Regions from separate parts of the Massilia sp. CFBP9026 genome, predicted to be linked through region 1. Evidence: predicted binding sites of a transcription regulator. Region 1 holds the regulator's gene; the other holds the start of a gene.

The links. Region 1 encodes FNR, which switches genes on or off when oxygen is low (the NO sensors DNR and NnrR bind a similar motif). Its sites were predicted from a motif close to TTGATNNNNATCAA; they were not measured.
Region 2: SOM28_RS05370 (KamA family radical SAM protein) is a predicted target of FNR. The motif match lies at 11,207-11,220, and genes of this name have one in related genera.

The regions. Positions count from the first base shown of each region.
Region 1 covers NZ_JAXCWH010000001.1:385,780-401,362, reverse strand. Annotated here, with positions in the region: gene SOM28_RS01700 (VOC family protein) at 1-169, opposite strand, end outside; gene SOM28_RS01695 (AMP-binding protein) at 196-1,875, opposite strand; gene SOM28_RS01690 (4Fe-4S binding protein) at 1,972-3,648, opposite strand; gene SOM28_RS01685 (DUF3306 domain-containing protein) at 3,645-4,097, opposite strand; gene SOM28_RS01680 (DUF3305 domain-containing protein) at 4,094-4,537, opposite strand; gene SOM28_RS01675 (hypothetical protein) at 4,548-5,087, opposite strand; gene SOM28_RS01670 (hypothetical protein) at 5,084-5,524, opposite strand; gene SOM28_RS01665 (formate dehydrogenase subunit gamma) at 5,534-6,613, opposite strand; gene SOM28_RS01660 (hypothetical protein) at 6,623-6,841, opposite strand; gene fdh3B (formate dehydrogenase FDH3 subunit beta) at 6,838-7,521, opposite strand; gene SOM28_RS01650 (formate dehydrogenase subunit alpha) at 7,541-10,360, opposite strand; gene SOM28_RS01645 (formate dehydrogenase) at 10,379-10,597, opposite strand; gene SOM28_RS01640 (TorD/DmsD family molecular chaperone) at 10,584-11,270, opposite strand; gene fnr (fumarate/nitrate reduction transcriptional regulator Fnr) at 11,502-12,263, shown strand; gene SOM28_RS01630 (helix-turn-helix transcriptional regulator) at 12,270-13,028, shown strand; gene SOM28_RS01625 (DMT family transporter) at 13,089-14,027, shown strand; gene SOM28_RS01620 (3'-5' exonuclease family protein) at 14,034-14,795, opposite strand; gene SOM28_RS01615 (penicillin-binding protein 1A) at 14,978-15,583, shown strand, end outside.
Region 2 covers NZ_JAXCWH010000002.1:269,751-285,333, reverse strand. Annotated here, with positions in the region: gene SOM28_RS05415 (efflux transporter outer membrane subunit) at 1-1,401, shown strand, start outside; gene SOM28_RS05410 (glucan 1,4-alpha-maltotetraohydrolase domain-containing protein) at 1,675-2,946, shown strand; gene SOM28_RS05405 (DNA-deoxyinosine glycosylase) at 3,171-3,680, shown strand; gene SOM28_RS05400 (tetratricopeptide repeat protein) at 3,677-4,852, opposite strand; gene SOM28_RS05395 (HDOD domain-containing protein) at 4,921-5,778, opposite strand; gene SOM28_RS05390 (DNA-3-methyladenine glycosylase) at 5,938-6,507, shown strand; gene SOM28_RS05385 (methyl-accepting chemotaxis protein) at 6,565-8,280, opposite strand; gene SOM28_RS05380 (cache domain-containing protein) at 8,396-8,851, opposite strand; gene SOM28_RS05375 (acyltransferase family protein) at 9,113-11,107, shown strand; gene SOM28_RS05370 (KamA family radical SAM protein) at 11,309-12,703, shown strand; gene SOM28_RS05365 (MFS transporter) at 12,703-13,980, shown strand; gene SOM28_RS05360 (PQQ-dependent sugar dehydrogenase) at 14,038-15,354, shown strand; gene SOM28_RS05355 (hypothetical protein) at 15,362-15,583, opposite strand, start outside.

The DNA of each region.
Region 1 (15,583 bases):
CCGCCATCACGCTGCCCGGCGTCATGCGGTGCACGTCCTGGCCGGCCGCGCTGTAGTGCGACACGTGCGTGATGCGCGAGTCGGGGAAGATGGATATATAGTGCTTGACCGCTTCCTCGGCCTGGGTGTCGAACCACAGGCAGGGCTGGATCGGGGCGTGCAGTTGCATGGTGGTTCTCCTGTCAGGTCTGGCTACTAGCCCGGAAAATCCTCTGCGCGGTACTCGATGGTATCCGCGGCCCCAGCGTCGCGCCCTGCTTCCTCGCGGCGCAGCTCGACGCGCCGAATCTTGCCCGAAATGGTCTTGGGCAGCTCGCGGAAGGCGATGCGCCGGATCCGCTTGTAGGGCGCCAGCCGTTCGCGCGTGAAGGCGAACAGCGCGGCGGCCATCTCGCGGCTCGGCTCCACCCCGGCGCGCAGGGTCACGAAGGCCTTCGGCACGGCCAGGCGCAGCGGATCGGGACTGGGCACGATGGCCGCCTCCAGCACGCTCTCGTGTTCGATCAGCACGCTCTCGAGTTCGAACGGGCTGATTCGGTAGTCGGACGACTTGAACACGTCGTCGTTGCGGCCGACATAAAAATAATAACCGTCGTCGTCCACGCTCGCCGTGTCGCCCGTGTGGTAGTGGCCGGCCCGCATCGCTTCCACCGTTTTTTCCTCGTTGCCTTCGTAGCCGACCATGAGACCGATCGGATTCGCCGCAAGTTCCACCGATATTTCGCCCTCAGCCGCCGGCCGGTCGTCGAGGTCGAGTAGCGCGATGCGGTAGCCCGGCAGCGGGCGGCCCATCGAGCCCGGCTTGATGGGCTGGCCCGGCGAGTTTCCGATCTGGCAGCTCGACTCGGTCTGGCCGAAACCGTCGCGGATGCGGATGCCCCAGGCGCGCTCGACCTGCTCGATCACTTCCGGGTTGAGCGGTTCGCCGGCGCCGACCAGTTCGCGGATCGCCGGCTTCCAGGCCGCCAGGTCTTCCTTGATCAGCATGCGCCAGGCGGTCGGCGGCGCGCACAACGAGGTCACGCCGCAGCGCACGAGGGTGTCGAGCACGGCGCGGCTGCTGAAGCGTTCGAAATTGAACACGAATACCGTGGCGCCCGCATTCCACGGCGCGAAGAAGCAACTCCAGGCGTGCTTGGCCCAGCCGGGCGCGCTAATGTTCCAGTGGACGTCGCCCGGCTGCAGGCCGATCCAGTACATGGTCGACAGATGGCCGACCGGATAACTCTGGTGAGTGTGCAACACCAGCTTCGGCTTGGCGGTGGTGCCGGACGTGAAGTACAGCAGCAAGGGATCGGTGGCGCGGGTCTCGCCTTCGGGGACGAACACGCTGGCCACGTTGTCGCTGTCGGCGTAGTCGTGCCAGCCGGCCGACGCGCCGCCGACGGCGATCCGTGTGTAGCTGCCGGCCATCGTCTCGAATTTATGGGCTTCGCTGGCCTGGGCGATCACGTGTTTGACTTGCCCGCGCTCCAGGCGGTCGGCCAGGTCGTCGCCCGCCAGCGCCATCGTGGTCGGTACCAGCACCGCCCCCAGCTTGATCCCGGCCAGCATGATTTCCCACAGCTCGACCCGGTTCGGCAGCATCAGGAGCACGCGCTCGCCGCGCCGCACGCCGAGATTGCGCAGGTATTCGGCCACCTGGCTCGAGCGCGCCGCCATGTCGGCAAAGGAGATCTTGCGTTCGCTGCCGTCTTCCTCGACCACCCACAGGGCGGGAGCGTGATTGTCCCGGGCCTGGTGGTCGAAGAAGTCGAGCGCCCAGTTGAAGCGATCGAGCTCGGGGCGCTGGAAGTCACGGTAGGCGGTGTCGTAGTCGAGCCGGTGCCGCTGGAGGAAGTCGCGCGCCTGCACGAAGCGCTGGGTTGGCGTCATGGGGAGTCTCCTGGTCGCTATGCCACGTGGATGGCGGGATGCCCGACGCTCCCGCCTTGCGACCATTCTGCCACCGATCCGCTGGGCGGTGATGCCTTAGTTACGACGCAGCGCCGTCACCTTCATCTCGTCGGTAGGCGTCATCATGTCGATCACACGGCAGTCGCCGCACATGCGCAGGCGATCGAGGTTGGCCGCGAACGCCGGGTGGGAACCCAGGCGCCCGAGCATGTTCTCGACCATCTGCAGCGTGCCGAACGGCTTGCTGCAGCGGATACAGTGGAAGGGCTGCGATTCGTTCAGCACCACGGCCGCCATGCGCTCGGGCGCGAACGAGATGCGCGGCAGCAGCGCGATCGCGTTCTCGGGGCAGGTATTGGCGCACAGGCCGCACTGGACGCAGTTCTTCTCGATGAAGCGCAACTGCGGCGCGCCCTGCCCGTCCTGCAGCGCATTGGCCGGGCAGACGCCGACGCAGGACATGCACAGGCTGCAGGCCTGGCGGTCGACCGCCAGCGCGCCGAACGGTGCTTTCATGGGTAAGCCGATGTCCAGCGGCTGCTGCGGGGCATGGCGGTGCAGGTGGTCGAGGGCGTAGTCGAGGGTGTTGCGCTTCTCGACCGACAGGTGGAACACGGCCGGCGTGGCCGGCGCGTCGCCGCGCGGCGCGTGGCGCAGGGCCAGCGCCAGTTCCTGGGCCGCCTCCAGTGGAGAATTCCCAAGCTGGAGCAACTGGAAGTGCGGCCCGGCATAGCCCAGGCCATCGAGTACGGCCTGGGCGATGCCCATCTGCTCGCCCAGCGCCTGCACGTATTGCGGCGCCTCGTCGCCCGTCGTCAGTACGGCGATGCCGGCCGCGCCATAGGCCAGCGCTGTCAGCCAGACGTCGATGCCGGTCGAGGCGACGTGGTGCAACGACAACGGCAAAATGCGCCCCGGGACGCTGTCGCCAACGCGATTGAGCACGTCCTGCCCCCGCCCATCGTGCAGCAGCAGCACCGGCTGTGCGCCTCCTGCCTCGCGGAACGCGCGCAGGGCCGCCTGGATGCGCTTGCCGGTCAACGGCACCGGCGGATAGGCATAGCTCATGGCCCCGGTCGGGCACACGGTGCCGCAGGCGCCGCAGCCGGCGCACAGGTAGGGGTTGACCTTCACGCGGTCGCCGTCGCTCGCGATCGCCTGTGCCGAGCAGATGTCGACGCAGGCGGTGCAGGCGTGGATGCCATTGCGGCCGTGGGCGCAGATGCGCTCCTTGTAGCTGAAGTATTTCGGCTTCTCGAAATCGCCGACCATATCGAGCAGGGCCTCGACCGCAGCCAGCCGCGCCGCCTCGTCCTGGCCGGGCGCGTAGTAGCCGTGCGGGCGCTGGTGGCTGGCGATCAGGCGCGCCGGGCACAGGTCGAGCACCAGGTCGAACCTGCCCTCGCCCACCGGCTGGCCGGCCGCGCGCCAGCGCGCCTCGAAGGCGCCCAGCCAGCCGGCCACCGCCACCGTCTGCGCTAGATGCACCGGATACAGGCGCGGCTGCCCGTCCGGCTCGTCCAGCAGCAGCACGGTGATTGGCAGCGTGCCTGCCAGCCGGTCGGCCAGCGGCAGCGCGTCGACCGCGCTGCCCACCACCAGCGTGCGCCCGTGCGAACGGTAGTCGACCGTGACGGCGGCCTCGAAGTCGGGAAAATCCCGCGCCGCCTGCAGCGCGGCCAGGCGGGCGGTCCGGTCGCGGTCATCCTGGACGGGGTCGGAGGCCGCCCCGTCGTTGAGTCGGATATTCATGGGGTCCCTTGTGTTGGCGCGCCCTCGCCCTCGGCTGGCGGGTCATCGTCGTCGTCATCCTCGCCCAGCAGGCGGTTCAACACCCCCGGTGCGTGCTTGAGCGAAGCCAGCATGGCGTCGGTGAGCGGCGCGGCCTTGTTGTAGTCGGCGATGTAGATGTCCAGGCCGTCCATCACCGCGAAGTTCGGATCGGCGAACAGTTTTTTGAGCGCCATGCGCTGCACGGCCTTGTCGACGCCCTTGGCGACGAAGGCCGAGTAATCGGATTCCGGCGTCAGGCGCGCCACGTCGTCCAGGGTCGGCAGCGGCCGCGCTTCTTCCACCGGCGGCGGCTGGACGGCGGGAACCGGCGCCTCGGCGGCCACGGCCTGCTCCACCGGCTCCGGCGACGATTTCATTCGCGCCCAGCGGCGCAGGAACCCTTCTTCGGCCAAGACGTCAGCGCTCATCCGTGCTGCCTTCCCTTGCGCGGACGCGGTGTGAAGTTCTCGCGCAGATAGCCCGCGACCCAGCTGTAGATCTCGGCCGGCATGGTCACGCCGTCGGCCGCCTCCCCCGAATCGAACATGCGTGTACCCTCGACGTAGCTCACCGAGGCGCGCGCCGGCATCGCGCGCCCCTCTTCCATCCGCCACAGCACGAACACCTTCGATTCGGGCGCCATGATGTTCTCGTAATAGCCTTCGTTCTCGTCGGTGTACAGTTCGAGCTCGAGGCCGGAGACCAGGTAGTAGTCGCGTTCCGCGCTCTCGCTCAGCACCGACAGGCGCGGCAGCTCGCCACGGTCCGGCACGATGCCCACCGCGGCCCAGCTGTCCAACTCGCCCCAACGGTGCTGCACCGCGCGCCGCTGCATGATGATGGCGACCGGCATGCTTCCCATTTTCATCGTTGTGCCTTTACTGTTTGGGGGCGTTCTCGGGCACGCCCTTCTTGTTCACCGTCGGCGAAGCCCCGGCCGGCTCGGCGCGGGTCGGCCCCTGCTTGACGTCTTCGCTCGGACGCGCCGTGCCCAGCTTCTCGCTCTTGACCGGCACATTGGCCGCATGCAGCGCACGCGCCCCGAGCGGCGCGGCGGCCGTGGCGGGCGCGGCGCCCGACGTTCCCGGAGCGCCGCCGGCAGGGGCAGGCGCCGGCACGCCGGCACTGGCCGGAGTCGGATCGGATGCGGCGACACCCATCGGCCCACCCACGGGCGGCGGCGGCTTGATGGTCCAACCCTCCTGCGCGGCGCGCTGGCGCCATTGACCGCTGATTCGCTCCATCGACGCGTTCAGTGCTTCCTTTTCCTTGGCCGCCTTGGCGTCAGCCTCGGCCTTCTTCGCCGCTGCGGCCTGGGCCTGGGCCGGCGGCGGCGGCGGCAGGGCCGCCCAGGAGACGCCGGCCAGGCTCAGGCCCAGCGCCAGCGCCGCCAAGGTGTGCATTCGCTTGGTCATCATCGTGTTCCTCCTGACTGCCCCTGCGGCGCGGCATTATTGGCTGCCGGGGCTTCGGTGCTTCCCGGCGCCGGCGCGGCGGGGCGATTCTCGCCCGACGGCAGGTCGCCGCCTGGACGTCCGGCGCCCGCCGGCTGGGTGACGCCGCTCGACGGCCCCTGGCCACTTTCCTGGGTCGCGCCGCCGATCTCGGCGCCGCTGGTATTGCCGCCCGAACCGCCGGCGATGCCCGGCGTGCCGCCGGCATAGGTGGCATCGGTTTCCGGCCGGGCCGTGCGCGCCATGATCTGGCCGCTCGTCATGCCGCCGGACGAGACCTGGCCGGGATACTTTGTCTGGATCACGCCGTTGGCGGCGGGCGCCTGGCCGCGGTCGCAGCCGGCCAGCGTGCACGCCAGCAGCACCACGGCGCCCACGATCGATGCATTGCGTAGTCTCATCGCCATTCCTCAGTGCGCCGGACCGGGTTGCGGCCGGCCGCCCTGGCCAGGCACCATCTTGCCGTCCTTGTCCATGCCGGGCGGGACGCCGGTCTTCATCTGTTCGTACCACAGCTGGTGGTGGGCCTTGGCCCAGTTCTCGTCCACCGTGCCGTAGCGCATCGCCTCGTAGGCGCCGGGCGTGCCCATGGTGCCGATGTAGGCGTGGCCCATCGCGGCGGCCATGTACAGCGCCGCAGCCCCCACATGCAGCACGTTCGCCACCTGCATCACGTAACGGGTCTGGCCGACGGCGAAGTCGAGCACCAGGCCGGTGACCGACATGATCAGGCCCAGCAGCGCCACGCCGCCCCAGAACCAGGTCTTTTCGCCGGCATTGAAGAAGCCGGCCGGAACGTGCTTGTGGCTGATGAGCCCCCCGCCCTGCTTGACCCATTGCCAGTCGGCGCGGTTGTAGAAATTGCGCTTCAAGAAGGTGAAGAACATCAGGATCGAGCACAGGATGAACAGCGGTCCGACGAAGTTGTGCAGATATTTGGAGATGATCGCCACCCAGGAAAACAGGTCGTGCCCCATCCACGGCAGCATGATCTTCTTGCCGTACATGATGATGATGCCGGTGAGGCCGAGCGCGATGAAGCTGAAGGCCGTCGCCCAGTGCACCTGGCGTTCCCAGCGATTGAAGCGCTGCATCTTGCGGCCTGCTTCCGCCACCTGGTTGGCCGGGCCGATGGTCCGGTAGAACACGAAGATCGCCAGCGGCACCGCGAGCAGGATGAAGCCGGCGATGGTCGCAAGCGGCCCGTTGCGCAGGTGGCGCCAGGTATTGCCGCCGCGCTGGACGATGACGTTGCCTTCCTTGCTACCGTACTGGCCCAGGTAGTGGCGGTCCATGTGCACCCGGCCCGATGCCGGGCTGGTCATGCCGGGATCGGGCACCACCGAGTCGGCCTCGATCTGCAGCATGGTCTGTTCTTCGGCATAGGCCGGCGTGGCATTCTGGTTCTTGACGCCGGCCCAGCTAGCGGAGAACACCAGGGCCGCCGCCAGGAACAGCATGGCGCGCAGCGTATTTAAAGTCGCTCGCATGGTGCCTCCTCAGGGGTTGGCCCGGTTGTATTCGTTCTGCTTGCCGTTGCGGTTCTCGACCGTGGCCCACCAGGCCAGGCGGTCGTTGTGGAAGCGGCGCTGGTAGTGGCGGTCGTCCTTCTTGCCGGCGTATTCGCCCTTGATCCATGGCGGATGCTGGTCCACTTCGAGGCAGCCGGCCAGCAGCACGGCCGGCAGGATCAGTGCGCAGATCTTGATGAGCTTCATGTCGGGAACCTCCCGGAATGGTTCTGCGAATCGCGCGTGTCCTGGTTGACGCGTGGCGAGTCGCCCTCGGCCTTGTACTGGCCGCCGCGTTTCGGTTTGCCGTAGGCGATCTTCCAGCCCCACAGCTGCGGGCCATAGCCGCGCGTCTCGACCCGCTGGCGATAGATGTCGGCGATGATGTTGGCGTCGCCGCCCAGCAGCGCCTTGGTGCCGCACTGTTCGGCGCAGGCCGGCAGCTTGCCTTCGGCGATGCGGTTGCGGCCATACTTCTTGAACTCGGCTTCCGAGGTATCCGGTTCCGGGCCGCCGGCGCAGAAGGTGCACTTGTCCATCTTGCCGCGGTGGTTGAACAGGCCCGTCTCGGGGAATTGCGGCGCGCCGAACGGGCAGGCGTAATAGCAGTAGCCGCAGCCGATACACTGGTCCTTGCTGTGCAGGACGATGCCATCCTCGGTATGGTAGATGCAGTTGGTCGGGCACACGGCCAGGCACGGCGCGTCGGTGCAGTGCATGCATGCCACCGATACCGAGCGCTCGCCCGGGATGCCGTCGTTGATCGTCACCACGCGGCGCCGGTTGATGCCCCAGGCCAGTTCGTGCTCGTTCTTGCAGGCGGTCACGCAGCCGTTGCAGTCGATGCAGCGCTCCGTGTCGCAGATGAATTTCATTCTTGCTGGCATGTCGGTCTCCTCCGTCAGCTCAGGCGCGCACCACGCGGCACAGCGACACCTTGGTTTCCTGCATCATGGTCACGGCGTCATAGCCATAGGTCCAGCCGGTATTGATGGCCTCGCCGCGCACGATCGGCGCCCCATGTTCGGGATAGTGTTGTTCCAGGTCTTCGCCCATCCACCAGCCGCCGAAGTGGAACGGCGCCCACACCAGGCCCACCGGCACCCGCTCGGTGACCATCGCCATCATCTTCAGGCGCGCGCCGGTCGGGGTCTCGAGCCACACGTACTCGCCCAGCTTGGCGCCGATCTGCACCGCATCGCGCGGGTTGATTTCGACGAACATGTTTTGCTGCAGCTCGGCCAGCCAGGGATTGGACCGGGTTTCCTCGCCGCCGCCCTCGTATTCGACCAGGCGGCCGGAGGTCATGATCAGCGGAAAATCCTTCGAATAGTCGACCGCCTGCACCGATTTGAACAGCGTCGGCAGGCGCCAGTGATTGGCCTTGTCGTCGTAGGTCGGGTACTGGGCCACCAGGTCGCGCCGTGGCGTGGCCAGCGGCTCGCGGTGGACCGGCACCGGATCGGGGAAATTCCACACATTGCAGCGCGCCCGGGCATTGCCGAACGGCGCGCAGCCGTGGGCGATGACGACCCGGATGATGCCGCCCGACAGGTCGGTCTTCCAGTTCTTGCCCTCGGCCATGGCTTGCTCGGCCGGGGTCAGCTCGGCCCACCAGCCCAATTTTTTCAGGAACACGTGGTCGAACTCGGGGTAGCCGAAGTCCAGCTCGCTGTGCTTGTTGGTCGAGCCGTCGGCCGCCAGCAGGCTCGAACCGTTGTGCTCGACGCCCCAGTTGGCACGGAACGGCAAGCCGCCCTCGGCCACGCTCTTGCTCAGGTCATACAGGATCGGCGTGCCCGGATGCTTCATTTCCGGCGTGCCCCAGCACGGCCACGGCAAGCCGTAGTAGTCGCCCTTGCACGGGCCGGAATCGGCGCGCAGCGTCGTCGGGTTGAAGGTGTGCTTGTTTTCCATGTGCAGCTTGAGCCGCTCGGGCGAGCAGCCCGTGTAGCCGATGGTCCAGCACGAGCGATTGATCTCGCGCAGGATGTCCTCGACCACCGGCTCGTTGTGCACCACCTTGATGTTTTTCACCAGCTCGTCGGCGAAGCCCAGCTTGCGCGCGAACAGGTACATGATTTCGTGGTCGGTCTTGCATTCGAACAGCGGCTGGATCACCCGCTCGCGCCACTGGATCGAGCGGTTCGAGGCGGTGCAAGAACCCTGGGTCTCGAACTGCGAGGCCGCCGGCAACAGGTAGACCCCATCGCTGCGGCCATGCATCGCCGCCGTCATGCTCGGATAGGGGTCGATCACCACCATCATGTCGAGCTTTTGCATCGCCGCCTTCATGTCCGGCAGGCGGGTCTGGCTGTTCGGCGCGTGGCCCCAGTAGAGCACGGCGCGCAGATTGCTGGGCTGGTCGATGAACTGGTTTCCTTCATTCACCGCGTCGAACCAGCGCGACACCGTGATGCCAGGCTTTTCCATCAATTCTTTTGAACCGAAGCGCGACTTGATCCACTCGTAGTCGACGCCCCAGACCGCGGCGAAGTGCTTCCAGGCCCCTTCGGCCAGGCCGTAGTAGCCAGGCAGCGAATCGCCGTTGGGGCCGACGTCGGTGGCGCCCTGCACATTGTCGTGGCCGCGGTAGATATTGGCGCCGCCCCCGGGAATGCCGATATTGCCCAGCGCCAGCTGCAGGATCGACAGCGCGCGCACATTGGCGGTGCCGACGTGGTGCTGGGTGATGCCCATGCACCAGACCACGGACGAGGGACGGTTGGTGGCCAGCATCTCGGCCGCCATGCGCACCGCCGATTCCGGCACGCCGGTAACGTCCGACACCTTATCGGGCGTCCATTTCATGACTTCGGCGCGCACGTCCTCCATGCCCCAGGTGCGCTCTTCGATGAATTTCTTGTCTTCCCAGCCGTTATTGAAGATATGCCACAGGATGCCCCACACCAGCGGGATGTCGGTGCCGGGCCGCACGCGCACATAGTGATCGGCAAAGCGCGCCGTGCGGGTAAAGCGCGGATCGATGACGATCATCTTGGCGCCCAGTTCCTTGGCGTGCAGGAAGTGCAGCATCGAGATCGGGTGCGCCTCGGCCGGGTTGGAGCCGATGAACAGCACCGCCTTGCTGTAGTGCAGGTCATTGAACGAGTTGGTCATCGCCCCGTAGCCGAAGGTCTGGGCCACGCCGGCGACGGTGGTCGAGTGACAGATGCGGGCCTGGTGGTCGCAGTTATTGGTGCCGAAGAATGATACCCATTTGCGCAGCAGGTAGGCTTGCTCGTTATTGTGCTTGGAGCTGCCGATCACCATCAGCGCATCGGGCCCGGCTTCCTTGCGCAGTTGGAGCAGCTTGTCGCCGATCTCGTCGATCGCCTGGTCCCAGGAGATGCGCTGGTACTTGCCATTGACCAGCTTCATCGGATAGCGCAGGCGATGCTCGCCGAAGGCGTGCTCGCGCACCGAAGCGCCCTTGGCGCAGTGGGCGCCCATATTGATCGGCGAATCGAAGGCGGCCTCTTGCCGCACCCAGACGCCGTTGGCGACGACGGCATCGACCGAGCAGCCGACCGAGCAGTGGCTGCAGACGGTGCGCTTGACCACGGTCGGCACCGGGGTATCCGCTACCGGGTCGGCCTGGGCCGGTTCGATCACGTTCAGCGGCAGGTGGCGCGCCAGGGCTCCGGCGCCGGCGGCAACGCCGGCCCCGACCAGGAAGCGGCGCCGTTTCAACGCGCTGTCGCGCGTGGACTTGACCAGTGACATATCGATTCCTCTGCTTGCCTACCAGTAGGCGGCGGTGGCGTAATAGCGGCGGATGTGATCCGTCTCGTGGTAGCCGCGCTTGACCTTGGGGTCGGGCGCGGCCGGGGCGGCCTGCGGTGCCGCGGTCGCCGGGGCGGCGGCAGCGGCCACCACCAGTGCGCCCAGGGGGGCGGCTTTCAGGAAGCCGCGGCGGGCCGGGTCGGGCTGGTCATGGGCTTGTGGATCATGCTTGCTCATCGGTTTCCTCTCCTACGCCGAAGCTTTCGGCCTCGATTGCCAGGAATGCCTGGGCGAAGCGCGCGACCAGGCAGTAATAATTGGCGCCATCGGCATTGGCGATGTCGTCCAACGCGCGCATGCACCAGGAGCCGATGTGGGCCTCGAAGAAGCGGCGCTGCACGTCGAGCGGCTGACGCCGGATGCCGGGCGTGCCGGCCACCAGCACGCGCATGGTCTCGCACAGCGCGCCGAGGTGGTCTTCGAACTCGCCCCGCCCCTGTATGCGCGCCAGGCCAAGCTGGGCCAGGTCTTCGCGCAGATGCGCGAGCGGCGTGTCGTTCATGTAGCCGGCCAGGTAGCGCGAGCCATACGGATCGACCGGCGGCGTGCCGACGCTGACGAACAGCGCGCTGAATTCATCGTGGACGAGTCGGGGGTCCATCACGCCGGATGCGACGGTCAGTTGGTCCCAGGCGCGTTCGAGCGCCGGGTCGCCGCCCTCGGCCAGGATGGGATCGCTGGACGCGAGCGCATCGAGCAGCGCCGCGTCGGGCGCGGCCAGCAGTAGCCGGGAGAGCAAGGCATACAGATCCGCCCTGGCCTGGTCTTCGCCGCCCGGCGGCAGGTCCGGTCGAACGATTGCGGTGGCAAAGGCGCTGCGATCGGGCACGGTCTCGGTTGTTGATGACACTGGGGAACACTCCAGTTGTTCAATTTATATGGCAGTGTAGGCCTCGATTGATATTGAGTGCGCACAGTTGCCTATACGGCTAAATGAACCCAGCATGGGTGAGCACGGGCGCCAAACGACCGGAACACAACGAATTTGTTTCTCAAATGCAATAAATGGCATTTGTTTGTCGAGATAAACGCTTCAACACGTCTATAATTCCGGTGTACCCGAACCAAGCGACCATCCCTCATGAGCCAGACCCTGTCCCGGCAAGCCGAGCCGCCTCTCAATATCCACGCCCTCAAGTCCTGCGCGCAGTGCAGCATGCACCAGCTGTGCCTGCCGATGGGCCTCGAAGACGCCGAGATCGACCGCCTGGACAAGATCATCGGCCGCCGTCGCCGCCTGGAACGCGACGAGCGCCTGTACAGCGTGGGCGAATCGTTCCGCAACCTGTACGCGGTGCGCTTCGGCCACTTCAAGACCTACCAGGTGAACGCGGCCGGCGAAGCGCAGATTACGGGTTTCCAGATGGCCGGCGAGCTGCTGGGCATGGACGCGATCAGCGGCACCCACCATTGCGACGCGGTGGCGCTGGAAGATTCCGAGGTGTGCGAGATCCCGTTCGCGCGCCTGGAAGACCTGTTCGGCGAAGTGCCGACGCTGCTGCGCCACTTCCACCGCATCATGAGCCAGGAAATCACGCGCGAGCAGAACGTCATGCTCTTGCTCGGCAATATGCGCGCCGAGCAGCGCTTCGCCGTGTTCCTTGTGAACCTGTCGGCGCGCTACGCCACCCGCGGCTATGCGGCCAACCGCTTCCAGCTGCGCATGTCGCGCGAAGACATCGGCAACTACCTGGGCCTGACGATCGAAAGCATCAGCCGCCTGCTGTCGCGCTTTAAAAAGCAGGGCTGGCTCGAGGTCGACAAGCGCGAAGTGACGCTGCTCGATCCGGTCAAGCTGAAGGCGCTGGCGGCCGGCACCGACGTGTGCAGCCCGATGGCCTGAAACATCATGGCGCCCGACCTGCACCTGCGTAGCTACGACCGCGTGCACTGGGGCGACCGCCACGACTTCGCCCAGCTGGTGCTGCCGGTGCACGGCGAAGTCGTGCTCGACATCGAAGAGCGGCGCGGCCGGCTCGATCCCCTGCATGGCGCGCTGGTGGCGCCCGGCGCCTGGCATGCGCAATCGAGTCCGGGCGCGAATGATTCCCTGATCGTCGACGTCGATGGCGCCGCCTTCGACGACGGTCCCTGGCAGCGCCTGCTGGAGCGGCCTTTCGTCACGCTGGCCCCTGCGGCGCGCAAGCTGGTCGAGTTCATGGGACTGATGGCCCGTGAAACTGGTCCACACCGCGCGCCGGCCCGTTCGCTAGTGCAGGGCTGGGTGCCGCTGCTGCTCGACACCCTGAGCCTGGACGCGCCGCGCGCCACCTCGCGCCTGGCGGCCCTGCTGGCACGGATCGAGGCCGCGCCCGGCCTGGCCTGGAGCACCGAATCAATGGCGAATGCCGCCAACCTGAGCGTCAGCCGCCTGCACGCACTGTTTCGCGAAGAGCTGGACAGCACGCCGCATGCCTGGCTGCTGGGCTGCCGCCTTGATTGCGCGCGCGGTCTGTTGACCCACAGCGCGCGCAGCGTGGCCGACATCGCCCTCGCCTGCGGCTTCTCGGACCAGGCCAGCCTGACGCGGGCCATGCGCCGCGTATTCGGTACCACGCCCGCTGCCTATCGGCGTGCAGGTCAAGAGAATCCACCAAAGCCGCAGTAGTCCCGGCCAAGACTGGATGCACGATCAGGTCCGAGAATCTCCTTTCAAAGGAGATTCATCATGTACACCGCTACTGGCGCGGGCGGACTGTCCCGCTCCACCCTGCTCGGCATCGGCGCCGGCATCGCCGCCGGCGCACTCTGGGGCCTGGTCTTCCTGGCCCCGGAACTGGCGCCCGGATTCCTGCCGATCCAGCTCTCGGCCGGACGCTACCTGGCCTATGGCTTGATTGCCACTATCCTCATCTACCCGGCATGGGGACGGCTGCGCCGCCACCTCGGCTGGCCGGCGTGGCGCGGCCTGATCTCGCTCAGCCTCACCGGCAACATCATCTATTACCTGTTCCTGGCCAACGCCGTGCAACTGGGCGGCGTGGCAATGGCCTCGATCGTGATCGGGCTGCTGCCGATCGCGGTCACCCTGGTGGGCTCGCGCGACGGCAATGCGGTGCCGCTGCGCCGGCTGCTGCCTTCACTGCTGCTGAGCGGCGCCGGCCTGGCCTGCATCGGCTGGGAGTCGCTGTCGGCGTCCGGGCCTGGATCGCTGGCCGGCCTGGCCTGCGCCTTCGGCGCACTGGTGTCGTGGACCATCTTCGCGGTACATAACATCCGCTGGCTGGCGCGCATCGAGGGGATTTCGTCGCATGAATGGAACCTGCTGGTGGGCGTGGTCACGGGCGTCATGGCCTTGGCGCTGGCGGTACCGGCCTTCGTGCTGGCGCCGGGTGAGCACACCCTACCGGCCTGGCTGCAGTTCGGCGCGCTGGTCAGCGCGGTGGCCATCCTGTGCTCGGTGGTCGGCAACGCCCTGTGGAACCACGCCAGCCGCGCGCTGCCCCTGAGCCTGATGGGGCAGATGATCGTGTTCGAGACAATCTTCGCGGCCCTGTATGGCTTTTTGTGGGAAGCGCGCTGGCCGAGTGGGTTCGAGACGGCCGCGCTGGGGTTGCTGGTGGCGGGAGTCATTTCGTGTGCGTCGGCGCACCGCGGCGCGCATTGAGGGCGCTTAAGCGACTAGTTGCGCAGGATCCGATTCATTCGTCCCCCTCCTTGGCAGCAGCTCGGGATGCTGGTCGATGATTTTTTCCAAACGCTTGAGGCGCTTCAAGCCACTACCTGTATGCTTGCTCAGATCGATCATGGCCTTGTAGATCGTCACCATGTCGTCGACTTCTTGCTGGCACCTCGATTCGATCGCTTGATAATTCTTGACGTCGTAAGCATCCCAGACACGCGTGCCGGACTCCATTGTTCGGCCAGGAATATATTTTTGATAGAGTGCCGCTTTGGTTTTCGGATAGGCGAAGTAGCTCTGATTGAACGAGAATTGGGTGTATGTCGCAACACTCAAGTCAATCTGTCGACATCCGCAAAGAAGATCATGTACATTTTCCGGCGGCGCAACCCTAGCATGAACCATACGCGCCAGCAGCACCGGTATATCGCTGTGCGAGATGCCAATCCCTGCAAGCATCAGCCCTCCAGATTGTTTGCTGATCGAACGCCACTGCGCCTCCAGGTATTCGTACAGTCCTCTCAATACTGCGTCTTCCGATCCGAGTTCCCACTCCCAGAACCGTCGCGGCGCTTCCAGCCGATCCTGCATCGGAAAATAAGTCTGCAAGACACCGCCAATGATTTTATGCCCAGGCAGGAATGGCGAAAAACTCAGTCCGCCGTGACTGGTGCGCACCCGATCTGCTTCAGGCACGTAATACTCCAGGTCAAAAAAAATGACCTTCGTCGTCTCAGGGTAAAAGCGCAGCATGTTCGATTCGAAGAGTGGTTGGAGCGAGGATTCTACTTGCGCTTCGAAACGCACAGACGCCTGCTCCGGAGGTAGCGCCTGCTGCACCCCGCAGGAGCAGGCGGCGCTACCTGCCGTTCATCGCAAGCCAGGCTGCGGGACGGACAGTATGATCGACGCACTTTCCTTTCGTACCCGCCGCCATGTTCTCACGCTACCGCCCGTCTCCCCGCATCGCACGCCTGTCCGCCGCTGCCATTCTGCTGCTGGCCGCCGCCGTCCCGGGCGACGCCAGCGCCTCCCTCCTGCCGGACGTCCCCGACATCAAGGCCGTCACCGACTACCGTCCGAAGATCCCGCTGCGCGTGTACACCGCCGACAAGGTCCTGATCGGCGAATTCGGCGCCGAGCGCCGCGAATTCGTCCCGGTGGCCAAGGTGCCGGCGCTGCTCAAATCGGCCGTGCTGGCGATCGAGGACACCCGCTTCTACGAGCACGGCGGGGTCGACTGGATTCGTGCGCTCGGCGCGGCCAAGGCCAATATCGGCGACTTCGGCAGCCAGGGCGCGTCCACCATCACGATGCAGGTCGCGCGCAACTTCTTCCTGTCGCGCGACAAGACCCTGCCGCGCAAGCTGACCGAAGTCGCCCTCGCCTACAAGATCGAAAAGGCGCTCTCGAAGGACCAGATCCTAGAGGTCTACCTGAACCAGATCTATCTCGGCCAGCGCGCCTACGGCTTCGCCAGCGCGGCGCGCACCTATTTCGGCAAACCGCTGCCAGACCTGAGCCTGGCCGAGATCGCGATG
Region 2 (15,583 bases), on a different contig from region 1:
ACCCCGACCGCCTTCCGCGAGTCGCAGGCGCCGGCCGCGGCCGACGTGGAAGTCGCAGGCGTCGACGGCGCGCGCTGGAAGCCGGCGCAGCCGGCCGAAGCCCAGCCGCGCGGCCAGTGGTGGCTGGCCTTCAACGACCCGGCGCTCACCGCGCTGATCGAGGAAGCCGCCGCCAACAACGCCAACCTGTCGGTCGCGGCCAGCCGCGTCAAGCAGGCGCGGGCCATCGCCGGCATTGCCGAAGCCGACCGCATCCCGCAAGTGGGGATCGGCATCGGCGCCCAGCGCGCACGCCTGTCGCCGCTGGAATCGAACCTGCCGCAGGGCACCGACACCGAAGCGCGCAACAGCTATACCGCGCGCCTCTCGGCAAGCTACGAGGTCGACCTGTTCGGCCGCGTGGCGGCCGGCGTGTCGGCGGCGCGCGGCGACGCGGCGACGTCCGAGGCGAACTTCCGCTCGGTGCTGCTGGCGCTGCAGGCCGACGTGGCCCAGACCTATTTCAGGCTACGCGCGCTGGACGCCGAACTCGTGACGGTGGACCAGACCGTGCGCCTGCGTGAAGAGAGCGTGGGCGTGACCCAGCGCCGCTTCGACCTGGGCGACATCGGCGAATTCGACCTGTCGCGCGCCCGCACCGAGCTGGCGACTGCCCGCGCCGAAGCGATCGGCGTACAGCGCCAGCGCGCCACCACCGAGCACGCGCTTGCCGTCTTGCTGGGCAAGCCGGCGGCCGACTACGTGGCCGGCCCGAGCCCTCTGCTCGATGCGAGCCTGATGCCGGCGATTCCCGCCGGCCTGCCGTCGTCGCTGCTGGAGCGCCGTCCCGACATCGTCGCCGCCCAGCGTGCCATGGAAGCGTCCAATGCCCGCATCGGCGTGGCGCGCGGCGCCATGTTCCCGGCGCTGACCATCAGCGCCGATGGCGGCGGCGTGGGCGGCGTGTTCTCGGAAGTGTTCAAGTGGAGCAGCCGCTCGTGGGTGGTCGGCGCGCTGGCATCGATGCCGCTGATCGACGGTGGCCGCAACCGCAACAACGTGCTGCGCAGCGAAGCGGCGCTCGAGGAATCGGTGGGCACCTATCGCCAGAGCGTGCTGGTGGCGTTTGCCGAAGTCGAGGACAACCTGGCCGGCCTGCGCATCCTGGCCGGCCAGTCGGCCCAGATCGACGCCGCCGTGGTCTCGGCGCGCCGCTCGGCCGACCTGGCGCAGAAGCTGTATGACGCGGGCCGCTCGAGCTACCTGGAACTGCTCGATGCGCAGCGTAACCTGGCGGCGGTGGAGCGTTCTGCAGTGCAGCTGCGCGGCGACCGCGCGCTGACGACTGTGGCGCTGATCCGGTCGCTGGGTGGCGGCTGGGATGCGGCGCAGGCGGGCACTACGAACCTGGCACAGCGTTGATCTAAATACCCCTGGCGTTTGTTTTGCCCTTTGCGGCGGTGCGTGTGAGCGTACCGCCGCTTTTTTATGCTTGAGGTAGCAAAACTACATATTTCACCCGGATTCAATTGACACATTGATGAGGTGGAACGAGACTTTACCTGTCGAGCTCGTTGATAGCGGGGATGGCTTCAAGCAGCAGGTAGTTAATCTACGCAGTGAGGAGGAGCGCCGACGGCAAGCGATGTTGAAGGAATCCCTTCGAATCGTACATAAAATAAGAGGAGACAAATTATGAAGAAGAGCATCACCGCCATGCTCGCGGCAAGCGTCATGGGCGTATGCGCCGGCGCTGGCGCCGCGACCCCGCCGGCGCAGTCCGGTAACAGCCAGGCCGTCCTGCTACAGGGCTTTCACTGGCATTCCGCCAATTACAGCAGTCCCAATTGGTATAACACGCTCCACGCCAACGTGGGCGACCTGAAAACGATGGGGTTCACCCACGTCTGGTTCCCACCGCCATCCGACTCGGCGGCGGCCGAGGGTTACCTGCCGCGCCAGCTCAATGTGCTGAGCTCGCGCTACGGCAGCTCGGCCGAGCTGACCAATGTGGTGCGGGCCTTCACCAATAACGGCATCAAGGCGGTGGCCGACATCGTGGTCAACCACCGCGTGGGCAGCACCGGGTGGTCGGATCTCACCAACCCGAACTGGACCACGCACGCCATCGTCAATAACGATGAGTGCAATTGCGGACTCGGTAACCCGGACACCGGCGACGGCTTCAGTGCCGCCCGCGACATCGACCATCGCAATGTGGGCGAAGTCCAGAACGGCATCATCAACTGGCTCAACCACACCCTCAAGCCGGTCGGCTTCAGCGGCATCCGCTTCGATTACGTGAAGGGCTTCAGTCCGGGCTACGCCGGCCAGTATGCGAACGCCTTCGGCGCCGAGTTCTGCGTGGGCGAGTTGTGGACCGACCTAAACCTGAACAATATCGATTCCCATCGCCAGCAGATCATGAACTGGATCGACGGCACCGGGAGCAGCTGCGGCGCCTTCGATTTCACCACCAAGGGCTTGCTCAACGATGCGCTGGCCAACGGCAACTACTGGCGCCTGCGCGATGCGTCTGGCAAGCCGCAAGGCGCCCTGGGCTGGTGGCCGGCGATGGCGGTGACCTTCGTGGACAACCACGACACCGGTCCGTCCGAAAGCTGCGGCAATGGCCAGAACCACTGGTCGGTACCGTGCGGCTCGGTGATGGAAGGGTATGCCTATGTGCTGAGCCATCCGGGCATCCCGACCGTGTATTACCCGCACATCTATAACTGGAACCTGAAGACGCCGATTTCGGCGCTGATGGCGGCGCGGCGCGCGGCGGGCGTGCATTCGACGTCGCCGGTGGCGATCCAGCAGGCGACCCAGGGGCTGTATGCGGCGATCATCAGCGGCAATACGCGCCAGCTGGCGATGAAGATCGGGCCGAACAGCTGGAGTCCGGCGGGAAGTGGGTGGGTGCTGCAGACGTCGGGGAATAATTACGCGGTGTGGATCAAGTAAGATCCGTCTCTGAACCGGCTGCCACGCGGTGGCCGACTACCTTTCTAAGCAAGAAATCAGTGGTACGTGCAAATCCGGCCAGCAACACAACCGGGTAGATCATTCTTTCCACGGTTTTTTGCCAGGCCTGCGAACCTGACTGTCCTCGATACGCTGGCGCAGATAGGCCCGTCGTTGGCGCCGGGTTTCAAGCTGTCAGGGCTGCCTATCGCTACAATGCCTCCATGCAGAACGCAACCGTCCCCACTCTCACCGGCCTGGCGCCGGTCCTCGATGCCGGCGTACGCATCCTCGTCCTGGGCAGTTTCCCTGGTGCCGCTTCACTGGCCGCCGGCCAGTATTACGCCCATCCGCGCAACCAATTCTGGCGCCTGATTTCCAGCGTCGTGGACGACGACCTGGCGGCGCTGCCTTACATCGAACGCTTGCCGCGCCTGCTGGCGCATGGTATCGGCCTGTGGGATGTGCTGGGCGAGTGCGAGCGGGTCGGCAGTCTGGATTCGGCGATCCGCAAGCCGGCTGCCAATGACTTCGACCGACTGCGCGAGCTGTGCCCCTTGCTCGAGACGGTCGGCTTCAACGGCCAGGCGTCGGGCAAATTCGCGTCGCAATTCGCAGCAGCTGCTTATCGTACCGTCGTGTTGCCATCGAGTTCGCCAGCGCATATGGCGATGTCGTTCGAACAGAAGCTGGATGTGTGGTCGCGACTGCGGGGCGACGAGCAGCGCGGCTAGCGAAGCCGCGTCCCCGTTGTCGCCACCTTGCGCAAATGCGCCAGCTTGGCTGAATACACCTCCCGCATATCCCCCCGCGTGCTGTGATCCACCGCCAGCGCAATATGCTCACGCGCGTCGGCCAGATGCCCGAGCCTCAAGTGTGCGATCCCCAGCCAGAACCTGAACTCGTCGTTGTACGGCGCCCGTTTCACCTCGCGTGCGAAGTCGACGACGGCCTGGTCGAAGTCGCCCGCCTTGAGCGCCACCATGCCCTTATCAAAATAATGATACGGCGGCGTCGGTTCGATCGACGCGATCCTTTTGGCCAGCGCCTGCGCTTCCAGCGGCCGGCCCAGCGTCAGCAGCAGCGGCTCCAGGTTGCGCAGCACCGACAGGTTCTCGGGTTCGCGCGCCAGCGCGGCCTGGAAGGTGCGCTCGGCCAGCGCCAGTTCGCCATGGCGGTGGTAGATCACGGCCAGCGTATTGAGCGTGGTCGCCGTTCCGGGACGCGCCGCCACCGCCGCGCGTGCCCACCAGTAGGCGTCATCGATACGGTCCTGTATCAGCGCTTCGGCGGCGCGGTTGTTCAGGTAGAGGGCGACGACGTCTTCTTCTTCGAGCTCGCGGGTGCGCAGGCTCGCGGCTTCGTCGCGCGGGATGAAATCGACCACCAGCACCCGTTCGGGGTCGTAGCCGCGCAGGACGTCGGACGCATGCTGTCCAAGGCCGATGTTGATGTGGGCGCTCGACAGATAGATGCCGGCGGTGCGGCTCCAGCTGTCCGCCACCTCCACGCTCTGGAAGCGCACCGGCATCCCGAGTTCCTTCGCGAAGGCGGCCGTCATGATGACCAGCGACAGGCAGTTGCCCATGCGCGCCTCATACGTTTCGCTGGCGGTGCGCGTGATGCGCGACTCGTATTCGAGTTTCAGGTCGGTCTTGCTGTACAGCGCGTCGAGCAGGCCCTGGCGCATGCCCTTGCTGCGCAGGCGCTGGGTGAAGGTGGCGCTGTGCAGGTAGTCGCGCATCGCGGGACTGAGCGCGAACAGGTCTTGTGCGCCGACCGCTTCGGACGGCGGCGCGAAGCGCTCATCGGCGAACAGCGCGGGTGGCGGGGAGGTGGGGGCGGTACTGGCGCAGCCGCCCAGCAGCAAGGACAGCGACAGCAGTCCGGTCACGAGGCGCTTCATGTCTCCTCCCTGTACGCGCGGGTATTTACATCCCAGTATCCGCTTGCGTCAGGCAGAAGTAAAGTGCGTCAATCCTCGTGGAAGGCTTCCAGCAATTCGTCCAGGATCTCGGCGGTTTCTTCGTCCGACAAACCCAGATAGGCGCAGGCCGCGGCGCCGCCCTTGTTCCACTCGTTCGACTCTGCGTGGCCTTGGTAGCGGCAGATCGCGTTCTCCGCCAACAGCGACAGCGCGACCAGCGAACGCACCGGCGATGCCGTCGATGCGTCGTCGATCACGGCGTAGTCGTGGTGGTGCAGGATGGCCCACGACACGTGGTCCGATAGGCCCCAGTTACGCGCCAGCAGGCAGCCGACGGCGGCGTGGCTGGTGTCGTGGCGTTCTACTTCGAGTGCGGTGAAGGGGCGGACCGCTTCGAGCGAGGCCGCGCCATAGGTGACGTTGTAATCCTTGAAACGCTCCATCAGTAGCGGCACGCCGGTATCGCAGAACAGGCCGAAGGTGTGGGCCACGTCGGCCTCGCCCATGCGCAGGCGGCGCGACAGGAACACCATCGCGTGCGCGCGGCGGGTCGAGATGTCCCAGAAGCTGGCCAGGGCCGCGCTGTTGGCGGGAATCGCCTGGCGCGCCAGCAGGCCGGTCATCAGGGCCGCCACCTGGTTAATACCGAGGAACAGGATGGCCTGCTCGATCGACTTGGCCTTGCGCCGGCCGCCATAGATGGCCGAATTGGCAAGTTTCAGGAGGGCGCCGGACATGCCGACGTCGCTCGCCACGATCTTGCCGATGGCGTCCAGCGACGGATCTTCCGCCGCCAGTTCGCGCTGCAGGTCGGCGAGCAGGCTGGGCCGAGGCGGGATGCGGATCGACTTGATCAGGGCATCGACCTGGTCGATCTGCGGAATGGGCTCGACGACGGTGTTCATGGAGGTAGAGGCGCGAATGGGCTTCGCGGAAATGCGGAGGACCCTGCCACTATACCCGAGTCATTTCTTTATTGCAGCAAGGCAATGCCATTATCACTCTGTTCTTGTATCAATTTCACCAAAACGGCGGGTCGCGCTGTCCCAGGCTAGAATCGCCGCATGGCTATTTCTACAATTGCAGGGATCGATTTTTCGGCGCCGGCAGAGACGGTTGCGCAGCAGTTGATTGGGGTCACGGTGCTGATTGACGGCGTCGGCGGCCGCATCGTCGAGACCGAAGCCTATGACCATGAAGACCCGGCCTCGCATGCGTATTCCGGGCCGACCGAGCGCAATGCGTCAATGTTCGGGCCGCCCGCGCATGCCTATGTCTACAGGTCGTACGGCATCCACTGGTGCCTGAATTTCGTGTGCCAGGAGGCCGGTCACGGCGCCGGTGTCCTGATCCGCGCGCTCGAGCCGGTGGCGGGGCTGGACCTCATGCGGGTGCGGCGCGATGCGGTGGATGAGCGCCTGCTGTGTTCCGGGCCGGGCAAGCTGTGCCAGGCGCTGGGCGTGACCCGTGCGCACAATGGCATGGCGTTGTCGGAACGACCATTCGAACTGCTGCCGGCCGCGCCGGGATTGACGCTCGTGGCCGGGCCGCGTATTGGGATTTCGAAGGCGGTCGATGTGCCGTGGCGGTTTGGGTTGGCGGGGTCGAAGTTCGTTAGTCGGCCGTTCAGGTAGTACTTGGGCACCCGCCTTCGCGGGTGCGACGTGGCTGCTTTGTCAATGTAGGTGATGTCAGGCGCGTCGGCGCGTCGGGGCGGCGGGCAGGGCGCGTACCGGGCCGCTCCGCATCGCGCTGCCCGATGCGCGCCGTTCGCCCACGCCCTGGAAGCCGGCTTCCGGCGCTTCTTCAACGATCGTCTCCTGTTGCGCTTCGACGCCGGCCGCATCGGCGTCCAGACCCGGCGCGATGCGGAAGATCGCCACCGCCTTCGCCAGGTTGACGGTCTGCTCGTGCAGGCTTTCGGCGGCCGCCGCGGCTTGCTCGACCAGGGCCGCGTTCTGCTGCGTCATGCCGTCCATCTGCCCGACCGCGCGATTGACCTCGGCGATGCCGTCGGCCTGTTCGGTGCTGGCGATACTGATGCGGCCGATGATGTCGTTTACCTGGCGTACCGAAGACACGATGTCGCCCATGCTGGCGCCGGCCTCGCTGACAGAGGCGTTGCCGCGCTCGATGATGTTGACCGAATCGGCGATCAGGCCCTTGATCTCCTTGGCCGCCGCCGCCGAGCGCTGGGCCAGGGTGCGCACCTCGGAGGCCACCACCGCGAAGCCGCGTCCCTGTTCGCCGGCGCGCGCCGCTTCTACCGCCGCGTTCAGGGCCAGGATATTGGTCTGGAACGAGATGCCGTCGATGACGCCGATGATCTCGACGATCTTGCGCGAGCTGGCCTGGATCGATTCCATCGTCGTCACCGCCTGCTGTACCGCCTGGCCGCCGCGCGCCGCCAGTTGCGCCGCCGTCGCCGACAATTCCGAGGCCTGGCGCGCATTGCTGGCATTGTCCTTCACTGCCGTGGTCAGGGTCTCCATGGTGCTGGCGGTCTGCTCGAGCGAGCCGGCCTGCATCTCGGTGCGGGTCGAGAGGTCGAGGTTGCCGCTGGCGATTTCCTGCGACGCCGTGTCGATCGAGCGCACCGCGTTCATCACGCTGTGCAGGGCGGCGTTCAGGCGCGCGATGGTGTGGTCGAGCGCGCGCGCGGTGTCGTCGATCTCGTCGCGGCCTTTCGCCTGTAGCGGTGGCGCGTCGAGCCGGCCCTCGGCCAGTTCGCCCACCGTGCGCGCGATCGAGTTGATCCCGGCCAGCATCGAGCGCCGCACCAGCATCGTCACCGCCAGCGACAGCCCGATCGACAGCAGCACCAGGCCGGCCATGCTCAGGCCCAGGCTGCGAAACTCGGCCTTGGCGGCGGCGTGGGCGTCTTCGCTCATCTTTTTTTCCAACTGGGCCAGGCGCGTCAGTTCGGCGTCGAGGGCGACGAACTGCTGCTCGGCCTTCTGCATCGAGTTGGTGGCAATCGACTGGTCGACCGAGGCCATCTCGATGGTCTCGCCGACCGCCTTGCGGTAGCTTGCCAGCGCCGCCTGCGAGGCCTCGATCGGCGCGCGCTCGTCCGCTTCGGCGCTTTGCGCGAACCTGCCCAGCTTGTCGCCGATGGCGGTGTGCCTGCGCCCGATGTCGGCCGTCAGGGCCGTCAGACGGTTCTGGGCGAAGCTGCCGTTGACCCAGGCCAGCAGCTGGTAGGCGTTGGCATGCGCGAAGCGCGCCTCGCCGGCGACGTCGGCCACCGCCTGCAGGCGCGCGGCGCGCACCTGCACCATGTGTTCGAGCGAGGCGTTCTGGCGCACCATGCCGTAGTAGGCGGCCGCCGAAAGCATGGTCAGCAGGACGAGCACGAGTCCCGGGGCCAGCAGCAGTTTCTGGCCGATCCGCAGTTTGTTCAGCATGGATTACTCCGTGAGAGGTGGCCATCGCTGGACAGGAGACGCAGCGAGAATAGCCGTCGTCCCCGCGCAGGCGGGGACCCAAGTTTGCCGGCACCCCGAGAGCGCCAGCCGAAACTCACTTCTTATAAATCCCCGCCTCCAGCACCACGTCGTCGACCAGCAGAATGTACGTGGTCTTCGGCTCGATCTTGCCGGTGGTCGGATTCTTGTACTGGTAATCGACCCAGCCCTTGCCCTTGGCCGCAGCCAGCTCGATGATCTCGCGCCGGTATTTCTTGCCGTTCGCATCGGGCACGTCGGTCAGGTCCTTGCCGACGATCGACGGGTTGTACGGGTGCGCCAGCACGATGCCGGTCTTGACGTCGCGCAGGTCGACATACAGCGAGCCCTGGACGAAGCTCGGATCCTTGGCATTGATCAACCTCATCATCTCGGCCTTGCCCTTGGCCTTGATCACGGCGGCGCCGCGCTCGGCCATCGCGATGGCGTCCTTCTCGTTTGGTTCATTGGCCTGGGCGGCGCTTGCGGCCAGGCCCAGGCACAGGGCGGCAGCGGTAAAGATCAGTTTCATGGCAGTTCCCTTTCAAGTGTTTTCTTGGGCTCATATTGCTTAAGTGCATTGGCAAATGTACCGGGGCGGAAAGGAGACGGATTGCGGCCGCGCAATATCGAGACAGGGTAGGGCCGGAACGTTGCGTGCCGGTCTCAGGCGATGTCGAGGGCGTCGGGCGCCGCTGTGGGTTGTCGGGAACCCATTGTTGCTTAATCGAACGCGGCAGTAGCCCGGTATGGCTGGCTGGGCTAAAATCCTTTTTTTTCGGAACTTGCAGTAATGAAACTGGAACAACCCGCCATCTTCGAGGACCGGACCGAACGGCCCCATCCTGCCCCCGTCCATCTTGCTTATCGCCCCGATATCGATGGCCTGCGTGCGGTCGCCGTGCTGGCGGTGGTGCTGTTCCACGCTTTTCCGACCTGGCTGCGCGGCGGCTTCATCGGGGTCGATGTCTTCTTCGTGATCTCCGGCTTCCTGATCTCCAGCATCCTGTTGCGCGAGCTGCGCCAGGACGCGTTCAGTTTCGCCGGCTTTTACGCGCGGCGCGTGCGCCGCATCTTTCCGGCCCTGGTCGTGGTGCTGGCAGCCTGCCTGGCCTTTGGCTGGCTGGCCCTGTTCCCGGACGAATACGCGCAACTGGGCAAGCACGTGGTCGGCGGCGCCGGGTTTGCCGCCAACTTCTTCTACTGGGCCCAGATCGGCTACTTCGATACCGCGGCCGAAACCAAGCCGCTGCTGCACCTGTGGTCGCTCGGGATCGAGGAGCAGTTCTATATCCTGTGGCCTGTCGTGTTGCTGCTGGCCTGGAAGCGGCGCATGAACCTGCTGCTGGTCGCGGCGGCGCTGGGCGTGGTGTCCTTTCTCGTCAACGTCGTCGGCGTCATCCACCATCCCAGCGCCACCTTCTATTCGCCGGCCAGCCGCGCCTGGGAAATGCTCCTGGGGGCAGGCCTGGCCTGCGTGCACGCGCGGGCGGCCGCTGGATTGCCCTTGCTCCCTGCGCGCGGCGCGGCGCGGCGGCTGCCGCGGCTGTCGCCTGACCAGCTGGCCTGGACCGGCGTGGTCCTGCTGGGCGCCGGCCTGGCGTCGATCACGCGCGATCACCGCTTCCCCGGATGGCCGGCGCTGCTGCCGGCCGTCGGCGCGCTGCTCATCATCGCGGCGGGCCCCAGGGCGTGGTTCAATCGCATGGTGCTGTCGAACCGGCTGATGGTGTGGGTTGGACTGATCAGTTATCCGCTCTACCTGTGGCATTGGCCGCTGCTGGCCTTCGCCCAGATCATCGAGTCGGGGACGCCGGCGCCGACGATCCGGGCCGGCGTGGTGGCGCTGGCGTTCATGCTGGCCTGGCTGACCTGGCGCGTCGTGGAGCTCCCGCTGCGCGCAGCCAGGGAAAAGACCGTGATCGCCGTCCTGTGCGGGCTGATGCTCGCCTGCGCCGCCACCGGCGGCTATCTGTGGTTCAGGCAAGGCCTGCCCGAGCGCGAGGTGGTCCAGGACAACCTGGCCAACCAACAGGCCCTGGTGGTGTTCGAGGACAAGGCCAAGGCGGCGGCATGCAAGGCGCGCTATGGCTTCGAGTCGATGTATGACTATTGCATCATGTCCGACCCCGCCAGGGACCCGACCGTGGTCCTGCTGGGCGACAGCCATGCCTATCACCTGGTGTACGGCCTGATGAAGTACTACGACGGACTCGGCGACAACCTCCTGAAGCTGGGCACCCGCTATCCCTACTGGGGCATCGAGCCGGGTGACGATCCGTACCAGCAGGCGACCCAGCCGCTGCTCGAGAAAGCACTCGCGATGGACTCGGTGAAAACCGTGCTGATCTCGACCCATGCGCGCTTCAGCGCCGCCCCTGGCGGCAAGGTCGTCATCGAGGCCGCGCGCGAAACCTTCCGCCGCTTCCTGGGCGCGGGCAAGCACGTGATCTTCATCAGCGATGTCCCGACCATCGGTTTCGATCCGCGCGCGTGCATCAAGCGCGCCGGGGTGGCTTCCTCGGCCACGCGCTTTCCGTGCTCCATTACGCGCGAAGAATGGGACACGCAGATCGCGCAGCACAAGGAAGTCCTGGCCGGCCTGGCCCGCGAGTTTCCGCAGGTCGAATGGTTCGATGCGTCCGAGGCACTGTGCGACGAACGTGAGTGCCATGCGATGATCGACGGGCGTCTGATGTACCGCGATAACAATCACTTGAGCCTCGACGGCGACTACCTCGTCAGCCGGCATTTCGCCAGGCGCCCGCCATTCAGTCCAGCGCCATAGCGCGTGGCTGCCTCCTGCCGCGGCAGGGGGCGGCGCTGCCCGGCGTTGTCCGGGATTTGTGCCTTCCTTGTTTTAACTCGGGCGTCCGGCTTGGTTATGTTGATTCACGGCAATTGAGCAGTAGCTCAGTTACCTAAGATGGGTACTTCCCGGCAATTTTTATTCCCCGCCGGCTTCATCTTTCGTTTCCGGAGAATCGACGTGATCACGACTGCATCGACGCCCTCGAAGTTCAAGCCGTATACGCGCCAGTCCATCGTTACTGCGCGCCAATGGGAATGGCTCACGCCCGAGCTGCAGGAAGCCGTACAGGTGGTATCCCACGTGCTGCCGTTCCGCACCAACGCCTATGTCATGGATGAGCTGATCGACTGGAAGCGCGTGCCCGACGATCCGATCTACCGCCTGACCTTCCCGCACCGCGACATGCTGCCGGCCCAGGAATACGAGCAGTTGCGCGAGCTGGTGCTGTACAAGAAGGACGATGCCGCGATCGCGCGCCTGGTGCACGACATCCGCATGCGCATGAACCCGCACCCGGCCGGCCAGATGACGCACAACGTGCCGCGCGTGAACGACGCGCCGCTCAAGGGCTTGCAGCACAAGTACAAGGAAACCGTGCTGTTCTTCCCCAGCGCCGGCCAGACCTGCCACGCCTACTGCACCTTCTGCTTCCGCTGGCCGCAGTTCGTCGGGATGGAAGAGATGAAGTTCGATGCGCGCGAGTGCAGCGAACTGGTGGCCTACCTCAAGATGCATCCGGACGTGACCGACGTCCTGATCACCGGCGGCGACCCGATGATCATGAACACCCGCTCGCTGGCAGAGTTCCTCGAACCCCTGCTGGCGCCCGAGCTGGAACACATCCAGAACATCCGCATCGGCACCAAGTCGGTCGCCTATTGGCCGCAGCGCTTCGTGTCGGACAAGGACAGCGACGACCTGCTGCGCCTGTTCGAGAAGGTGGTGGCGAGCGGGAAGAACCTGGCCATCATGGGCCACTACAACCACGCGGTCGAGCTGCGCGCGCCGATCGCCCAGCAGGCGGTCAAGCGCATCGTCGGCACCGGCGCCACCCTGCGCATGCAAGGCCCGCTGATCCGCCACATCAACGAAGACCCGAAGAGCTGGGCCGAGCTGTGGACCACCGGCGTACGCCTGGGCGCCATCCCCTATTACATGTTCGTCGAGCGCGACACCGGCCCGCGCGACTACTTCTCGCTGCCGCTGGCGCGCGCCCATGAGATCTTCCAGGAAGCGTACTCGATGGTCTCGGGCCTGTCGCGCACCGTGCGCGGGCCGTCGATGAGCGCCTTCCCGGGCAAGGTCGTGATCGACGGGGTAGTGACCATCAATGGCGAGAAGCTGTTCGCGCTGCAGTTCCTGCAGGCGCGCAATCCGGAATGGGTGCGCCGCCCGTTCTTCGCCAGGTTCGATCCCAATGCGACCTGGCTCGACCACCTCAAGCCCGCGTTCGGGCGCGACCGCTTCTTCTTCGAGATGGAAAGCGGCGGTCCGCTGCGCGGCCCCGGCGGACGCGTGATCCCGCTGGTCCCGGCCGGCCAGCGCGGCGAAGCCCAGCCCGACGCGGCTTGATGCCAGTCCCCGGTCCGATGATGCCAGCCGGCCTGGCTTGCCCGGCACCCCTGCGCCTGTCCGGCGTGGGGGTGTTCTTCTACGTGTTCCTGCCGTTCGCGCTGGGGCACTTCCTGTCTTCGCTGCTGCGCAACGTGAACGCGGTGCTGGCCTCGCACCTGGTGGGTGCGCTGGCGCTCACGCCGGGCCAGCTCGGATTATTGACCAGCGCGTTCTTCTTCGCCTTCGCCCTGGTCCAGCTGCCGGTCGGGATGGCGCTGGACCGTTATGGGCCGCGCCGGGTGCAGGTGGCGATGCTGCTGCTGGCTTCCTGCGGCGCGCTGCTGTTCGCGAACTGCAGCGGCTTTTATGGCCTGCTGGCGGCGCGCGCCGTCATGGGCTGCGGCCTGGGCGGCTGCTTCATGGCGGCGGTCAAGGCGATCTCCACCTGGATCGCGCCGAACCGGCTGCCGTCGGTGCACGGCTACCTGATCGCGGTGGGCGGCATGGGCGCCGCCAGCGCCACCATGCCGGTGCGCGCGGCGTTGGAATACACCGACTGGCGCGGCCTGTTCCTCCTGCTGGCGGCGCTGGTGGCCTGTACCGGCCTGCTGATCGCGCTGCTATACCCCAAGACAGATGGCCCGGCCGCGCAGCGCGGTCCGCTTCTGCCGGCCCTGCGCGAAGTCTGGCGGGCATCGAGCTTTCGCGCGGTGGCTTCGCTGGTGCTGATCCCGCATGCGGTCTTCTTCGGCGTGCAGGGCCTGTGGATCGGGCGCTGGCTGTCCGACGTGGGGCGCTATCCCGAGCCCGCGGTCGCCTATCTGCTCTACCTGGGGATGGCGGCTGTGGTGTTCGGCGCGATCGCGGTCGGCATGATCACCGAATGGGCCGGACGGCACGGCATGCCGCCGCTCGATGTGGCGGCCGGCGGCATCACCTTCTTCGTGCTGGTGCAGGCCGCCTTCGTGGTCGGTTACCGGCCCAGTTTCGCGATGCTGTCGGTGATGTTCACGCTGGTGGGCACGATCACCGGCATCGAGTACGCCATCGTGGCGCAATCGATGCCGCGCGAACTGACGGGACGCGCCGCGACTTTCCTGAACCTCCTGATCTTCATCGGCGCCTTCCTGGTGCAGGCCGGTTTCGGGCTGGTGATCGGGCTGTGGACACCCGATGTACTCGGGCGCGCGCCGCCGGAAGCCTACCGCGCCGCCTTCGCCCTGCTGGTGGCGATTCAGCTACCCGGCCTGTGGCGCTTCGCGCGCCGGCGCACGGCTGAGCTTTCTCAGCCGTAACGTGCAAGGGCGACTTGTCATATACACTTTCCCCATTCAATATTCCTGGGGAAAGCCATGGGCAAACCACTTCCGTTGATGTGCGCAGGCGCCGCCATGCTGCTGCTGGCCGCCTGCGGCGATAAATCGACCTTGCCGGCCGGCGCCGACATGGGTTCGCAGCCGACCCTGAAGGAGCCGAACAGGACCCTGATCCCGACCGTCCACATCGCCCCGGCCAAGAGCTGGCCGGCGAACATGACGCCGACCCCGGCGCCCGGCCTGGCGGTGAACGCCTTCGGCACCGCGCTGGATCACCCGCGCTGGATCTATGTACTCCCGAACGGCGACGTGCTGGTGGCCGAGACCAATGCGCCGCAGCGTCCCGCAAAGAAGGGCATCGGCGACTGGGTGACGGGCAAGGTCATGGCGCGCGCCGGCGCCGGCGTGCCGAGCGCGAACCGTATCAGCCTGTTGCGCGACGCCGATGGCGACGGCGTGGCCGAGCTGAAAAGCGTGTTCCTGAAAGACCTGAATTCGCCGTTCGGCATGGCGCTGGTGGGCGACGTGCTGTATGTGGCCAATACCGATGCCGTGGTGCGCTTTCCGTACAAGGAAGGCGTGACCGAGATCCTGGACAAGCCGCAGCAGGTGGCGCCGCTGCCGGGCGGGCCGCTGAACCACCACTGGACCAAGAACATCATCGCCAGCAAGGACGGCAGCAAGCTGTACGCGACCACCGGCTCGAACAGCAACGTCGCCGAGAATGGCATGGACCAGGAGCAGAACCGCGCCGCGATCCTGGAGATCGACGTCGCCAGCGGCAAGACGCGTGTCTTCGCATCGGGCCTGCGCAATCCGAACGGCATGGCCTGGCATCCCGAGACCGGTGTGCTGTGGACCGTGGTGAATGAGCGGGACCTGATCGGCAGCGACCTGGTGCCGGACTACCTGACCTCGGTGAAGGATGGCGGCTTCTATGGCTGGCCGTACAGCTACTTCGGCAAGAACGTCGACACGCGCGTCGAGCCGCCGCGTCCCGACCTGGTGGAAAAGGCGATCGTGCCGGATTACGCGCTGGGCGCCCATGTGGCGGCGCTGGGCCTGGCCTTCTACGAAGGCTCGCTGCTGCCGGCGCAGTTCAGGCACGGCGCCATCATCGGCAACCACGGCTCCTGGAACCGCAAGCCGCGCTCGGGCTACAACGTGGTGTTCGTGCCGTTCAAGGATGGCCGGCCGAACGGCAAGCCGGTCGACATGCTGACCGGCTTCGTCAACAAGGATGGCGAGGCCCATGGCCGGCCGGTGGGCGTCGCGGTCGACCGCAAGGGCGCGGTGCTGGTGGCCGATGACGTCGGCAACGTGATCTGGCGCGTGGTGCCGGACGCGGGCTGATGCGCCGTCAGGCGCATCCAGTGACCAGCAACACCGGCATCCCGGTCCACGCGATCGCTACGAAGGCCAGCACCGCGCTGGCCGCCGCCACATAATCCACGAACTCGGTCGACCCCTGCCGCAGGCGTTTGCCGCCGGCGGCGCCGCTCCATACGCAGATGGCCAGCGCCAGCAGCGTGACGCCGCCCAGCAGCCACGGGTTCGGCCCCTCGGGCCGCCAGGCGCCCGG